One region of the Oceanobacillus aidingensis genome, then DNA from elsewhere that is predicted to be linked to it. Evidence: a T-box and tRNA genes for the amino acid it is inferred to sense, from the RefSeq annotation. Region 1 holds a T-box; the other regions hold tRNA genes.

The links. The T-box of region 1 lies ahead of serS (serine--tRNA ligase). A T-box ahead of a tRNA ligase gene usually reads a tRNA of that ligase, here a tRNA-Ser.
Region 2: it has a tRNA-Ser gene. The T-box ahead of serS (serine--tRNA ligase) is inferred to sense a tRNA for this amino acid. The anticodon was not compared.
Region 3: it has a tRNA-Ser gene. The T-box ahead of serS (serine--tRNA ligase) is inferred to sense a tRNA for this amino acid. The anticodon was not compared.

The regions. Positions count from the first base shown of each region.
Region 1 covers NZ_JBHSFT010000001.1:286,350-289,623, forward strand. Annotated here, with positions in the region: gene ACFO3P_RS01240 (D-alanyl-D-alanine carboxypeptidase family protein) at 1-1,241, shown strand, start outside; T-box leader at 1,310-1,545, shown strand; gene serS (serine--tRNA ligase) at 1,609-2,886, shown strand; tRNA gene ACFO3P_RS01250 (tRNA-Ser) at 3,016-3,108, shown strand; gene ACFO3P_RS01255 (GTP pyrophosphokinase) at 3,185-3,274, opposite strand, start outside.
Region 2 covers NZ_JBHSFT010000010.1:36,998-40,271, forward strand. Annotated here, with positions in the region: partial or broken gene ACFO3P_RS06850 (type 1 glutamine amidotransferase family protein) at 1-40, opposite strand, end outside; tRNA gene ACFO3P_RS06855 (tRNA-Leu) at 611-694, opposite strand; tRNA gene ACFO3P_RS06860 (tRNA-Leu) at 709-796, opposite strand; tRNA gene ACFO3P_RS06865 (tRNA-Lys) at 807-882, opposite strand; tRNA gene ACFO3P_RS06870 (tRNA-Gln) at 976-1,050, opposite strand; tRNA gene ACFO3P_RS06875 (tRNA-Asp) at 1,058-1,134, opposite strand; tRNA gene ACFO3P_RS06880 (tRNA-Glu) at 1,163-1,234, opposite strand; tRNA gene ACFO3P_RS06885 (tRNA-Ser) at 1,251-1,341, opposite strand; tRNA gene ACFO3P_RS06890 (tRNA-Asn) at 1,348-1,422, opposite strand; gene ACFO3P_RS06895 (SprT family protein) at 1,686-2,138, opposite strand; gene ACFO3P_RS06900 (catalase) at 2,584-3,274, shown strand, end outside.
Region 3 covers NZ_JBHSFT010000050.1:213,840-217,113, forward strand. Annotated here, with positions in the region: gene ACFO3P_RS22000 (Na/Pi cotransporter family protein) at 1-245, shown strand, start outside; tRNA gene ACFO3P_RS22005 (tRNA-Asn) at 664-738, shown strand; tRNA gene ACFO3P_RS22010 (tRNA-Met) at 740-816, shown strand; tRNA gene ACFO3P_RS22015 (tRNA-His) at 846-921, shown strand; tRNA gene ACFO3P_RS22020 (tRNA-Ile) at 938-1,014, shown strand; tRNA gene ACFO3P_RS22025 (tRNA-Ser) at 1,027-1,119, shown strand; tRNA gene ACFO3P_RS22030 (tRNA-Phe) at 1,173-1,245, shown strand; gene sodA (superoxide dismutase SodA) at 1,516-2,127, shown strand; gene ACFO3P_RS22040 (MFS transporter) at 2,229-3,274, shown strand, end outside.

The DNA.
Region 1 (3,274 bases):
TAGATATAGAAGCGGAATCGGCTATTTTAGTGGATGCAGAAACGGGGAAAGTATTATTTGCAAAGGACCCGGATGTGGCATTGCCTCCTGCTAGCATGACGAAAATAATGACAGAATATCTCGTTTGGGAAGCAGTTGAAAACGGAGATATTTCCTGGGATACAACAACACAAATTAGTGATTATGCATATGAAATATCCAGCAATGATGATTTTTCAGGGGTTGGATTAAGACAGCAGCAAGATTACACAGTAGAAGATTTATATAAAGCAATGGCAATCAACTCAGATAATGCGACAACGATTGCACTTGCAGAGTTAATTGCAGGTTCAGAAAGTGAATTTGTCGAAATGATGAATGCAAAGGCAGAAGAACTGGGAATGCCGGAATATAAATTTGTTAATTCCAGCGGATTAGATAATGAGAGTCTGGGGGATAATTATCCAGAAGGAACAAGTCCTAACGATACAAACTTATTGTCAGCCCGTTCAGCAGCAATTTTAGGGTCTGCATTAGTGAATGATTATCCGGAAGCATTAGAAATTTCCAGCGTGCCGAGTACGGAATTTGATGATCAGGAGATCCGTAACTGGAATTACATGCTGGATCATGAGGCAGATTATTTACAGCAGCATTACTATGAAGGTGTAGATGGTTTAAAAACTGGTTTTACAACGGTTGCCGGTTATGCTTTTACAGGAACAGCAGAACGGGATGGACGACGTCTTATCAGTGTGGTTATGAAAACAGACAGTGAAGATGCCCGTTTTAATGAGACTGCAAAACTGTTTGATTATGGGTTTGATCAATTTGAAACACAAGAATTATTCCCGGCAGGATATCAAGAAGAAGGCAATGAAACAGCTCCGGTTGCAAGAGGAAAAGAAAAAGAAGTAAATATTGGCATCAATGAAGGGATTCATGTTCCGATCAAAACTGGTGAGGAAGATCTGTATCATTTAGAATATAAAATTGATGAAGACAGATTGAATGATAATGGAGAGTTAGAAGCTCCAGTGGAAGCAGATGAAGTTATCGGAACAGTTACCGTTGTCTATGATGGAGAAGAAGAAGATTTTGGATATATTTCCGATGAAGCGAGTCAGGAAAGTTATGATTTAGTTGCAATGGACTCCGTTGAAAAAGCAAATTGGTTTATGCTTACGTTACAATCCATTGGTGATTTCTTTGTAAACATGTTCCAAGGTGCATTTAATTGGGTGAAGGGACTTTTCAGCTAATTTTTGCAGGAAGTTCTTGCAACCTGATTGGAAATAGATTATGATGATATACAATCATTCATTGAAATAATAAAGCGTTGATAGGAAGCAGTAGCTGTTTGATTCTATCTATAGAGAGCTAATATCTGGTGCAAATTAGCGTTAGAATGCAGTGAATCCATCCTGGAGCATGCTTATTGAAGTGGTTCAGTCACGTAAGTAAGCACGGAGATACGACGTTATTCGTATATAAAGCCGGAAGAATCTGTCTGTATAGATTCTTTAACTAGGGTGGCAACGCGGGAAATATACTCTCGTCCCTTTCTACATAAGGGATGGGAGTTTTTTTATGGTTTTAAAGACATTAAAAATATAGGAGGTAATCAGTATGTTAGATATGAAATATGTACGAAATAACTTTGATGAAGTGAAGCAAAGATTAGCACACCGCGGAGAAGACCTTGGCGATTTAGACAAATTTGGCGAGCTTGATGTAAGAAGACGGGAATTGATTGCAGAGACAGAAAAACTAAAGGCAAAACGTAATGAAGTGTCTAAGGAAATTTCTGTTTTAAAGCGCGAGAAGAAGGATGCGGAGGAAGCCATAGCTTCTATGCGTGAAGTTGGAGATCAAATTTCTAAATATGATAAAGAATTAAAAGACATTGAGGAAACCCTGGAACATATCATGCTTTCTATTCCTAATCTGCCGCATGGGAGTGTGCCTGTTGGTGAAGATGAGGATGATAATGTAGAAGCACGTAAATGGGGAGAGGTGCCGGAATTTTCATTTGAAGCACAGCCGCACTGGGATGTTGCGACAAATTTAGATATTTTGGACTTTGAACGTGCAGCAAAGGTAACAGGAAGCCGTTTTGTTTTTTATAAAGGATTAGGAGCAAGACTGGAACGTGCATTATTAAACTTCATGATGGATCTGCATGCGGATAAGCATGGCTATCAGGAAATGCTTCCTCCATACATTGTGAATCGCCTGAGTATGACAGGAACAGGACAGCTTCCGAAATTTGAAGAGGATGCGTTTAAACTGGAAGACTGGGATTATTTTCTGGTGCCGACTGCAGAAGTCCCTGTAACCAATTATCACCGTGATGAGATTTTATCAGGAGAGGCGTTGCCGAAAAAATATGTTGCATTCAGCGCCAGCTTCCGTTCTGAAGCAGGTTCTGCCGGAAGAGATACACGCGGCTTGATTCGCCAGCATCAATTTAACAAAGTGGAGCTTGTGAATTTCGTGAAACCGGAAGATTCTTATGACACATTAGAAAGACTGACAGGGGAAGCGGAAAAAGTATTGCAGCTGTTAGAACTCCCTTATCGTGTGATGAGTATGTGTACAGGTGATTTAGGCTTTACAGCAGCGAAAAAATACGATATTGAAGTATGGATTCCAAGCCAGCATACGTACCGTGAAATTTCTTCTTGTTCTAATTTTGAAGATTTCCAAGCGCGCCGTGCCGGTATTCGTTTCCGCCGCGAAGCAAATGGAAAACCAGAATTTGTCCATACCTTAAATGGCTCTGGTCTGGCATTGGGACGTACTGTAGCAGCTATTTTAGAGAATTGTCAGCAAGCGGATGGAAGTGTAGTAATTCCTGAAGTATTGCGTCCGTATATGGGCGGCATTGAAGTGATTGGCAAGTAATGATTAAGTAAGAGGCTCTCCATCTTTGGGGGCCTCTTATTTTTTGATAAAAAATATTGACAAGTCAACTTTGAGGATGATATAGTATATTTTGTTCGCTAGGAAGTGAGCAAATTAGCGTTATTTCATGGAGGTATACCCAAGTCTGGCTGAAGGGGTCGGTCTTGAAAACCGAGAGGCGGGTCAAACCGCGCGGGGGTTCGAATCCCTCTACCTCCTCCATTTAAAACAACCGTAAAAAATTGGAGATAAAAACCCGCAGCTTTCGTGCTGCGGGTTTTCTAATACATATATATGTTTACTCTCTATCTCTTCGCTCCAACAACGATTCTAATAACTGCTTTGGCAGCGGGAAGCGTTTGTTATCAAGCGGCAGAAAGTTAAGCTT
Region 2 (3,274 bases), on a different contig from region 1:
CTGCGTATTCGTCCAGGATAAGAAATAAAGCCTGTTTCATAAGCATCACACCACCCGTTAATAATTTACAACCTTGCAGTGATTGCCTCATTTAACTCATTTATAAAATCACTACATTCTTATTTATTAAAGTAATTATACCAAAAAAGATTTATATTATGAATATTATAAATCTTTTATCGAGCTGGTTTATTGGGTTTATATTCTTTCAAGTCAATATGTTCCAGTAACTAGAGATATTTTTAACAGGCGCATCGAAAAATTGGTGAACACGTTAACCTTGAAGCTATCTACTGACATGATTTAAGGTATTCTCCGGCTGCTTTACTAGTTCCTCAAGGCGAAGAACACGTAACCTTTAAAGAACGCCTGGGGCGCTTATCCATTACTACGATAATTAATGTTTAGTTGTTCTCTAGTAAGCAAAGAAAAACTGCTGACAAATTAGATGATTTCTTTTAAATCCAAACGTTTCATTTTTACCATTTATTCACATGGTCAAAAACTGGTCAAAACTATATAAAAAAACATCCATTTCATATAGAAAAATGAGTGCATAAAAAAATATCAAAGGTCTGCAACCCTTGATATGACTGGTTTGTACATATGATGCGGTCGGTGGGATTTGAACCCACACGGGTTATTCACCCACCAGGCCCTCAACCTGGCGCGTCTGCCATTCCGCCACGACCGCATAATATAAAAAAATGGTGCGGATGAAGGGAGTCGAACCCCCACGTCCTTAACGGACACTGGAGCCTGATTCCAGCGCGTCTGCCAATTCCGCCACATCCGCAAGATAAAAATGGTGAGCCATGAAGGATTCGAACCTTCGACCCTCTGATTAAAAGTCAGATGCTCTACCGACTGAGCTAATGGCTCCTATATATGACAGGTCATTATTTATAGTCCCTATCAATAAAAAAATACTATTATCTGTAATAGTATTATCATGTATTCCTTCTAAAAAGAAAATGGCTGGGCCACCAGGATTCGAACCTGGGGTACACGGGATCAAAACCCGATGCCTTACCGCTTGGCTATGGCCCAACTATAATGGCGGTCCGGACGGGACTCGAACCCGCGACCTCCTGCGTGACAGGCAGGCATTCTAACCAACTGAACTACCGGACCAATTATTTATTTTGATTTCTTAGAAAGATGACCCGTACGGGATTCGAACCCGTGTTACCGCCGTGAAAGGGCGGTGTCTTAACCGCTTGACCAACGGGCCATTATGAAAATTAAAATGGCGGAGAAGGAGGGATTTGAACCCTCGCGCCGCTTACACGACCTACACCCTTAGCAGGGGCGCCTCTTCAGCCACTTGAGTACTTCTCCAAATAATGGCTCCACAGGTAGGATTCGAACCTACGACCGATCGGTTAACAGCCGATTGCTCTACCACTGAGCTACTGTGGAATATAAAAGTAATCAGTCACTATCTATGTAATATCCTAATTACGCAACAACAAGAAATATCATACAATATATCCTGTTTTTTGTCAACAAAAACTGTTAAATTTCTTAAAAAGTTTTTTTCGCTTAGAAAGTTATTCAAAAATCCAAGCCATTCGACAAAGCTGCTGAACAGGTCATTCGCAATGAATGAAAACTGTCATTTCATATCAGCTACATTAATTTATCATGGATCATATTATTCGTCAATACTTAATTGAAAAAAATTAAATCAGATGTAATCTCCCCCTGCATTTTCCACATCGATACCTGGATACATCTACTTTCCTTACTCTTTTATAAACCATTTTACATTTTTGGCATTCATATATATGCTGGTAGCGCTGCTGATTCGAAGGAAGCTGTTTACAATGACGGGGAGAGCCCGTTTTTGCAAGCAATTCTCTAAAATCTTTATCTCGATGCTGGTACCCTTTTCCTTCAATATGCAAATGGTAATGACAAAGCTCGTGCTTAATAATCCCGTGAAACTCTTCCTTATCAGATTCCAGTACATATTTGGGATTCAATTCAATTAATCGTTTACTTGGGATATATCTCCCTCCAGTTGTCCGCAGACGGGAGTTAAATCGTACTTTGTCCATAAACGTTTTATTAAAGAAAGCTTCTGACAGCTGATTAACTAACTGGTACAATTCTTCCTCCGGCATTGGGTCCATCTGTTTCAACCTCCAATATATAAAGAAAGCTTCATTATTTTAATGTTCTTCTTACCTTCCTGACAATTCAAAACATACTTCTTTATTATACGCCATCAGAAATTCCCAAAAATTGTTTAACTGATGACAACTCATTTTAACATAAAAAAGAAGCTGTCGGAACTTCTATTCTCTATCTTATATTTCAGTTATACTAAGAGTTTTATTCTCATTTAAAAAACTTAATTGAGAATTAGTAGAATCACTTATCTAATATATTATTTTATTCTAAAAGAAAACAACACTTTACTAACATTTGCTTAAAAATACGATACCCACCGTCAAGAAGGACTTCTATATCAAAATAAAAAAATGTCATTCAAATTAAACAAGAATATTAATAGCAATCTACTATTTATTATGTTATTATAATAATTGTATTTAATATATAGGAGGGAAACTATCTATGAGTGAAAAAAGAAAAATGACCACTGCATTTGGAGCTCCTGTTCCAAATGATGATGATTCTAAAACGGCCGGTAAACGTGGTCCATTATTAATGGAAGATTTTTGGTTTCTTGAAAAGCTTGCACACTTTGATCGCGAAGTAATTCCTGAGCGCCGTATGCACGCAAAAGGATCCGGAGCTTATGGAACATTAACGATTACTAACGACATTACTAAATATACAAAAGCAAAAGTCTTCTCTGAAGTCGGGAAGAAAACAGACATGTTTATCCGTTTCTCTACCGTAGCTGGTGAACGCGGAGCTGCTGATGCAGAACGCGATATCCGCGGTACTGCGATGAAATTCTACACAGAAGAAGGAAACTGGGACTTAGTCGGTAATAATACGCCTGTATTCTTTATGAGAGACCCTAAACGTTTCCCAGATTTGAACCATGTTGTAAAACGTGATCCAAAAACAAATATGAAGAATGCTGATGCAAACTGGGATTTCTGGTCTAATTTACCAGAAGCACTTCATCAGGTAACTGTTGTTATGTCTGATCGCGGGATTCCAAAATCTTACCGCAACATGCACTTATTCGGAAGCCATGCATACAGCTTATATAATGAAAATAACGAGCGCGTATGGGTGAAATTCCACTTCAGAACACAGCAAGGTATCGAAAACCTTACAAACGAAGAAGCTG
Region 3 (3,274 bases), on a different contig from region 1:
TGACAGTTAAACAGGCTGTTGAGGCTTTAGAGGCAAACGATCGGGAAGCGGCTTTAGAAGTTATTCAAAAAGAAGACCAAATCGATAAAATGGAGCGGAAATTCCGTAAAAACCATATTATCCGTATGAATGAAGGCACTTGTAATGGATCAGCAGGAATCGTTTTTGTCGATATCATAAGTAATTTAGAACGAATTGGCGATCATGCTGTAAACATTGCTCAGAACGTCTTAGGAGACCATTAAGGATGATCTGATATAAAAGGGCTCTATCTGTTGTAATGAAGCGGATAGAGCCCTTATTTCATCTATTTCGGGATAAAAGGGGAAGAGAACGCTTTTAACGTGATAACTGTCGGTCATTATTATGCAGCGCGGAGGTGCATAATTTATCAACAGCATTTATGGAACATCTGATTATTTTGAAGCATGCATATTAAAAAGAGGGGATAACAGATGCGATAGAAATACAGCTTTTTCTATATATTACCGGAAATGAAAAAAGTTTTTATAAGTTTTTGTTGAAATATGTTATATTACATGCTATTATAATTCTTGCAGTCAACTTCTGATAAAAACTTTTGCAACACCGCAAAAAAAGTTGTTGACATAATCAACAGAACATGATAAATTATATTTTGTTGCTAATTAAAACAAACATTATTCCACAGTAGCTCAGTGGTAGAGCAATCGGCTGTTAACCGATCGGTCGTAGGTTCGAATCCTACCTGTGGAGCCATGGCGGTGTAGCTCAGCTGGCGAGAGCGTACGGTTCATACCCGTGAGGTCGGGGGTTCGATCCCCTCCGCCGCTACCAAAAAATATACATACATTTGCTATTTCATGGCGGCCGTGGCGAAGTGGTTAACGCACCGGATTGTGGCTCCGGCACGCGTGGGTTCGATCCCCACCGGTCGCCCCATTCAATAATAGTAAAAGGACCCTTAGCTCAGTTGGTTAGAGCTATCGGCTCATAACCGATCGGTCGCAGGTTCGAGTCCTGCAGGGTCCACCATTTATTCTGTCTGGAGGTATACCCAAGTCTGGCTGAAGGGGTCGGTCTTGAAAACCGAGAGGCGGGTCAAACCGCGCGGGGGTTCGAATCCCTCTACCTCCTCCATACATATTTCACAACAGAATGATGGAGAGCTTTTATATCAAAGCTCCATGTACGGCTTGGTAGCTCAGTCGGTAGAGCAGAGGACTGAAAATCCTTGTGTCGGCGGTTCGATTCCGTCCCGAGCCATCTAAAAAACAAGCACAAAGCTTGTTTTTTTTGTGTGCTTTTTTCAGATTTTGCAAGCGGAATCTGATTCTTTTTATAAATATTTTGTTGTTTCTTTAAGGGAAAAAAGTTTCCCTAAATCAAAATGGGATAGTCAATAATATGTAAATGGTTATTTAATAAGGAATGTTTGATACATATCAGTGCAAAATATTTGCAAGAAATTCTTACCTTTGATAACGTATAAATTGTAGAAATAAAATCATCATTTATTTTAAGGAGGAGTTACACATGGCAAAATTTGAATTACCGGAATTACCTTATGCATACGATGCATTGGAACCATCTATCGATAAAGAAACAATGAACATTCACCATACGAAGCATCACAACACCTACGTTACCAAATTAAATGATGCATTGGAAGGACATGAAGATCTGCAAAACAAATCAGTTGATGAGCTTGTGAGGGACTTAAATGAGGTTCCTGAAAGCATCCGTACTGCTGTACGCAACAATGGCGGCGGACATGCTAACCACAGCTTCTTCTGGAAGACTTTGTCACCAAACGGCGGCGGAGAACCAACTGGCGAGCTGGCCGATAAAATCAACAGCAAATTCGGTTCTTTTGACAAATTTAAAGAGGATTTTGCAGCTGCGGCAGCAGGACGTTTCGGTTCTGGCTGGGCATGGTTAGTATTAAACAATGGCGAGCTTGAAATCACAAGCACTCCAAACCAGGATTCTCCATTAACAGATGGTAAGACGCCACTATTAGGATTAGATGTATGGGAGCATGCATATTATCTTAAATATCAAAACAGACGCCCGGACTATATTTCTGCATTCTGGAATGTTGTTAACTGGGATCAAGTAACAAACAATTACGAAGCAGCAAAATAAAGAATAATTATAAAAGCTTGCAGATAACTTTATGTTTCTGCAAGCTTTTTGTATAGATACGGCTCCTTCGCTAAAAATAAAAGAAGAAGGAGTCGTTTTCTATGCAATTACAACAGCAGTACAGAAGATATAAACAACAAAAAGATGAATATCGGGATCTTTGGATACTCTTGCTTATCGGCGCTTTATATGCAGCAGGAATCTTTTTATCAAATACATTTGTTAATGTGTACCTATGGAAGCAATCCGGAGATTTTTTTGTGATTGCTAATTATCACTTGGCAAGTTATGTATTCCAGGCATTATCTTTTATTTATGCTGGAAAATTATCCAAAAAAATCGATCGCATCATTATATTGCGAATCGGAATTCTTTTTTTATGTTTCTTTTTTCTGTTCGTTCTTTGGATCGGCGAGCTGGCTGCATATTATAATTTTATACTCGGTTGTTTATTGGGAATAGGGTACGGTTTTTTTTGGTTAGCTTATTATGTACTGACCTTTGAGATTACCGAACCGGATACAAGAGATTGGTTTAATGGCATTTCCGGCACACTGACCTCGTTTGCAGGTATGATTGGACCGTTGCTTGCAGGATGGATGATTTCAAAAATGGCCGGGGATTTTGGCTATACCGCTATTTTTATCATTTCCTTAAGCCTGTTTATTGCTGCCATTATTGTAAGCTTTTTTATTATACGAAAGGGCAGCAGAGGAAGCTTTGCTTTACCTGCTGTCATCAATGAAAGAAAGAAAAATAAAAATTGGAAGCGTATTTTACATGCTCACTTTTTTCAAGGGCTGAGAGAAGGTATTTATGGTTTCTATATTACCATCTGGATTTTTCTTGTTACGAACAGTGAGCTTATTTTAGGGGTTTTTAATTTATTTCTTTCAGGATTATCCATTATTTTTTATTTTGTTGCTTTAAAATGGATTCAACCTGCATTAAGAAAAAAAGCCATTTTATTTGGCGGAATCTTACTGTTTGCTTCTATTTTTATTATTATTTTTGAAATGAGTCTGTTCTGGTTGATTGTATACGCGGTGATTATCGGAATTGCCTTCCCAATTCTGACCGTTCCGTATCAATCCCTGACCTATGATGTAATTGGCAGAGCGCGGATGGTCAGCGAGAGAAGAGTGGA